2 linked regions of the Rhodopseudomonas palustris genome follow. The protein of the gene in region 1 interacts with the protein of each later gene in a pairwise test. Links are inferred from orthologs where the notes say so. Each region holds a gene or a part of one and is shown in the gene's direction. Other genes may lie near its edges.

Region 1 (2,667 bases):
TGCCCGATGTCGCGCATCGCCTATGTGAACGGCCGCTATCAGGACATGCGCGACGCCAGCGTGAGCATCGAGGACCGCGGCTATCAGTTCGCCGACGGCGTCTACGAGGTCTGCGAGGTCCGCGGCGGCAAGCTGGTCGACATGCCGCGGCACCTGACGCGGCTGCAGCGATCCCTCGGCGAGTTGCGGATCGCGCTGCCGATGCCGCTGTCGTCGCTGGCGGTGATCCTGCACGAGGTGGTGCGGCGCAATCGCGTGCGCTTCGGCATCGTCTATCTGCAGATCAGCCGCGGCGTGGCGCGGCGCGATCACGGCTTTCCGGTGAAAGCGGTGAAGCCGAGCGTGGTGGTGACGGCGCGCACGATCGATCCGGCCAGGGGCGAGGACAATGCGGCGCGCGGCATCAAGGTGATCACCGTGCCGGAGAATCGCTGGCCGCGGGTCGACATCAAATCGACGGCGCTGCTGCCGAACGTGCTGGCCAAGCAGGCGGCGCGCGAAGCCGGCGCCTACGAAGCCTGGTATGTCGACGGCGACGGCTTCGTCACCGAAGGCTCGTCGAGCAACGCCTGGATCGTCACCAAAGAGGGGCGAGTGGTGACGCGTCCGGACAGCTCGGGCATCCTGTCGGGCATCACCCGGGGCGTGCTGATCGAGGCACTGGAGGCGCTGCAGATCCGGTTCGAGGAGCGTCCGTTCACGCCCGCCGAAGCGGCGGATGCGGCGGAGGCCTTCGTCACTGCGGCGAGCATGATCGTGATGCCGGTGGTCGCGATCGACGGCCATGCGATCGGAAGTGGCACGCCGGGCCCGGTTGCCCGCCGCCTGCGCGAGCAGTTTCACCGATTTGCGGCCTTTTCCTGAATTTTGTGTCCCGCTCGGCACGGCGTCCGATTTAGCTGCTTGCCTAACAAGCACGCGTGCCGTCTAATCTCCCTGTCAGTCTCCGGAGGGGGATCTCAGGGAGGCTGACAACCGAGGCGAAGCTCCGCTAGAGAGACGCGCCGCGGCAAAAAAAGACAATTCCAATTGCGGGAATAAAAATGGCGGCAGACCGCGCACAAAACCTACAAGACACCTTCCTGAACCACGTTCGAAAGACGAAGACTCCTTTGACGATTTTCCTGGTGAACGGGGTCAAATTGCAAGGCATTGTCACTTGGTTCGATAATTTTTGCCTGTTGTTGCGGCGCGATGGTCATTCGCAGCTGGTCTACAAGCATGCGATTTCGACGATCATGCCGGGTGCGCCGATCCAGTTGTTCGAAGGCGGCGAGGATTCACCAGCTTGAGATGGTGCTGATTGGAACCCCGGAGCTTTGACGGGGGCGCCGACCGTCCGCGGTCGGCAGCAGACGGCCAAACCGGGCGTGTGATCGTCGTCGGGCCGTATCTGCGTGTCCGCAAGACCGATCCGGATGCCGGCGGCATCCTTGCGGTGCGCGACAGCGACGCCCGCCTCGACGAGGCGGCGGGGCTTGCGCGCGCCATCGATCTGGAAGTCGCCGAGGCGGTGCTGACGCCGATCAGTCAGATCCGCCCGGCGACCTATCTCGGCAAGGGCAAGGTCGAGGAGATCGTCGGCGTGATCGCCGCGCACGAGGCCGACCTCGTGGTGATGGATTGCGCGCTGTCGCCGATCCAGCAGCGCAATCTGGAGAAGGCCTGGAACGTCAAGGTGCTCGACCGCACCGGGTTGATCCTGGAAATCTTCGGCCGCCGCGCCAAGACCAAGGAAGGCTCGCTGCAGGTCGAACTCGCGCATCTCAACTATCAGCGCTCGCGGCTGGTGCGGTCGTGGACCCATCTCGAGCGCCAGCGCGGCGGCTTCGGCTTCATGGGCGGCCCAGGCGAAACCCAGATCGAGGCCGACCGCCGCCTGATCGGCGACCGCATCTCCCGGCTCGAAAACGAGCTGAAGAAGGTGCAGGCGACGCGTCGGCTGCATCGCGCCGGCCGCCAGCGCGTGCCGTATCGCGTCGTGGCACTCGTCGGCTACACCAATGCCGGCAAGTCGACGCTGTTCAACCGGCTGACCCGCGCCGACGTGCAGGCCGCCGACATGCTGTTCGCGACGCTGGACCCGACGCTGCGTGCCTTGACTTTGCCGCATGGCGGCAAAGCGATGCTGTCCGACACCGTCGGCTTCATTTCCAACCTCCCGACCCAACTCGTCGCGGCGTTTCGGGCGACGCTGGAGGAGGTGCTGGAAGCCGATCTGATCCTGCACGTCCGCGACATCTCGCATGAAGACGCCGAAGCGCAGGAGCGCGACGTCGGCGCTGTGCTGCGCCAGCTCGGCGTCGAGGCCGACGGCGGGCGCATTCTCGAAATCTGGAACAAGATCGACCGCTTCGAGCCCGAACAGCGCGAAGAGCTGGAGAACGTCGCGTCGCGGCGTTCGCCCGATCATCCGTGTTTCCTGGTGTCGGCGGTGAGCGGCGAGGGCGTCGACGAACTGCTGCTGGCGATCGAGCAGCGGCTGGCGGCGTGGCGATCGGTGCTCGATCTGAGCGTCGACGCGGCCGACGGCGCCGGCGTGAGCTGGCTGCATCGCAACGCCGAGGTGCTGTCCAAGGAGCTGCACGACGGCCGTTACGCCATGACGGTGCGGGTCGACGAGACCAAGCGCGACGCCGTGATCGAGCGCTTCGGCGCGGTGCTGCG
Region 2 (2,822 bases), 2.9 Mb from region 1 along the record:
TCTCTGGGTGAAGACCCTGCACGTGGTCGCGGTGATCTCGTGGATGGCCGGAATGCTCTACATGCCGCGGCTGTTCGTTTATCACTGCTCGGCCGAGATAGGCTCGGTGCAGTCCGAGACCTTCAAGATCATGGAACGCCGGCTCTACAAGGCGATCATGAATCCGGCCATGATGGTCGCCTGGGCCGCCGGCCTGGTCATCGCCTGGGAGCAGGGCTTCTTCACCTCCGGCTGGTTCCACGCCAAGCTCGCGGCGGTGGTGCTGATGACCGTGATCCACCTGATGCTGGGCCGCTACGTGCGCGATTTCGCCGCAGACCGAAACACGCGAACCCATAAATTCTATCGCGTTATCAATGAAATACCCACTGTTTTGATGATCGCGGCGGTGATCTTCGTGATCGTCAAGCCGTTCTGATGGCGCAAAATCGGGCGTTGTCCGGATGCCGAACGCCTTGCGTCGGAGCGGACGATTTTCTATAGTTCGGCTGTCCCACCTAAAGCAGGCGAATGTGGTTGCGATCTGGTTTCGTGTGAACCGGCCGCCGCATCGGGTTTGAAGCCTCTTCGCACCTTCCTTGCTCAAAGACGTCATCGACCCGAAGACCTGCGGCCTCTCCGTATTTTCCAGTCCCGCTCTCTTCCGCTGACGAATCCCCTCTCTCGATTTTTTCCACAGGACCACCCCAATGCGGGAAATGAAACTTTCAGACCTCAAGGCCAAGACGCCGGCCGAGCTCGTCTCGTTCGCCGAAGAGCTGGGGGTCGAGAACGCCAGCACGATGCGCAAGCAGGAGCTGATGTTCGCCTGTCTGAAGCAGTTGTCGGCGAAAGAGACCGATATCATCGGTGAAGGCGTCGTCGAGGTTCTCTCCGACGGCTTCGGCTTTCTGCGCTCGCCCGATGCGAACTACCTGCCGGGCCCGGATGATATCTACGTCTCGCCGTCGCAGATCCGCCGCTTCGGCCTGCGCACCGGCGACACCATCGAGGGCCATATCCGCAGCCCGAAGGAAGGCGAACGCTACTTCGCGCTCTTGAAGGTCAACACGCTGAACTTCGAGGACCCCGAGAAGTCCAAGCACAAGGTCAATTTCGACAATCTGACGCCGCTGTTTCCGGATGAGCGCTTCCGTCTCGAGATCGACGATCCGACCCGCAAGGATCTGTCGGCCCGCGTCATCGACATCGTGGCGCCGATCGGCAAGGGCCAGCGCGCGCTGATCGTCGCGCCGCCGCGCACCGGCAAGACCGTGCTGATGCAGAACATCGCGCATTCGATCACCGCCAATCATCCGGAATGCTACCTGATCGTGCTGCTGATCGACGAGCGGCCCGAAGAAGTCACCGACATGCAGCGTTCGGTGAAGGGCGAGGTGGTGTCCTCGACTTTCGACGAACCCGCGGTGCGCCACGTCCAGGTCGCCGAGATGGTGATCGAGAAGGCCAAGCGGCTGGTCGAACACGGCCGCGACGTCGTCATCCTGCTCGACTCGATCACCCGTCTGGGCCGCGCCTACAACACGGTGGTGCCGTCCTCCGGCAAGGTGCTGACCGGCGGCGTCGACGCCAATGCGCTGCAGCGGCCGAAACGCTTTTTCGGCGCCGCGCGAAACATCGAAGAGGGCGGTTCGCTGACGATCATCGCCACCGCGCTGGTCGATACCGGCTCGCGTATGGACGAAGTGATCTTCGAAGAGTTCAAGGGCACGGGTAACAGCGAACTGATCCTCGACCGCAAGGTCTCGGACAAGCGCACCTTCCCGGCGATCGACATCTCGCGCTCCGGCACCCGCAAGGAAGAGCTGATCACCGATCCGCAACTGCTGAAGAAGATGTACGTGCTGCGCCGGATCCTCAATCCGATGGGCACGATGGACGCGATCGACTTCCTGCTCGATAAGCTGCGCAACACCAAGAACAACGCCGAATTCTTCGAGTCGATGAACACCTGATCGACCCAAGCTTCGAGCAAATCTGCGAGGGCGCCCTGAAACGGGCGCCCTTTTTGCTGCGCGCGATTGAGCGTTGCGTCGGAAGGCGGCACTCGGCAAGACAGACCGATGCATCCGAACGACCAGACCATCTACGCCCTCGCGTCCGGCCCGTTGCCGTCGGCGCTGGCGATAGTGCGGGTGTCGGGTGCGCGAGCGGGCGATGTGGTGTCCGCGCTGGTGGGCTCGCTGCCGCCGCCGCGGAGCGCCCGGCTGGTTCGGATTCGCGATCAGAATCAGGATGTTATCGACGAGTGCGTGGTGCTGTGGTTCGCCGCGCCGGCGAGTGCGACCGGCGAGGACGTCGCCGAATTTCACATCCATGGCGGCCGCGCTGTGCTGGCCGCGCTGGTCAAGGCATTGGCCGCGTTCGACGACGTGCGGCCGGCGGAGCCGGGCGAGTTCACAAGGCGCGCGTTCGAGAACGGCAAGCTCGATCTCACCGAAGCCGAAGGGCTCGATGATCTGATTCACGCCGACACCGAGGCACAACGTCGGCTCGCGGTGCGGCAGCTCGGCGGTTTGCTCGGCGACAGGGCGCGGCGCTGGCGGGCGCAGATCATCGAGGCGCTGGCACTGATCGAGGCCGGGATCGATTTTGCCGACGAAGGCGACGTGCAGGGCGAACTGATGCCGCCGGCGCTGCGGACGATCGCGGCGCTGCACGATGAAATTTCAGAAGTGCTTGCGGCACAGGGCAAAAGCGAACGGCTGCGCGATGGCCTGGTGGTGGCGATCGCGGGGCCGCCGAATGTCGGCAAGTCGACCCTGATCAACCGGCTGGCGCGCCGCGAGGTCGCGATCGTGTCGCCGCATGCCGGCACGACG

The links.
Region 2: the proteins of hfq (region 1) and rho interact in binary tests that used the Escherichia coli proteins (3 or more experiments, as listed by UniProt). The link is inferred for Rhodopseudomonas palustris from one-to-one orthologs.

What each region holds. Positions count from the first base shown.
Region 1 is NZ_CP140155.1:1,215,800-1,218,466, forward strand. It holds hfq (RNA chaperone Hfq), read left to right. Parts: upstream 1-1,043; coding sequence 1,044-1,292; downstream 1,293-2,667. Other genes in the region: SR870_RS05325 (D-amino-acid transaminase), read left to right, coding at 7-864; hflX (GTPase HflX), read left to right, coding at 1,304-2,667. UniProt on the Escherichia coli protein: RNA chaperone that binds small regulatory RNA (sRNAs) and mRNAs to facilitate mRNA translational regulation in response to envelope stress, environmental stress and changes in metabolite concentrations.
Region 2 is NZ_CP140155.1:4,074,215-4,077,036, forward strand. It holds rho (transcription termination factor Rho), read left to right. Parts: upstream 1-689; coding sequence 690-1,955; downstream 1,956-2,822. Other genes in the region: hemJ (protoporphyrinogen oxidase HemJ), read left to right, coding at 1-418; mnmE (tRNA uridine-5-carboxymethylaminomethyl(34) synthesis GTPase MnmE), read left to right, coding at 2,064-2,822. UniProt on the Escherichia coli protein: Facilitates transcription termination by a mechanism that involves Rho binding to the nascent RNA, activation of Rho's RNA-dependent ATPase activity, and release of the mRNA from the DNA template.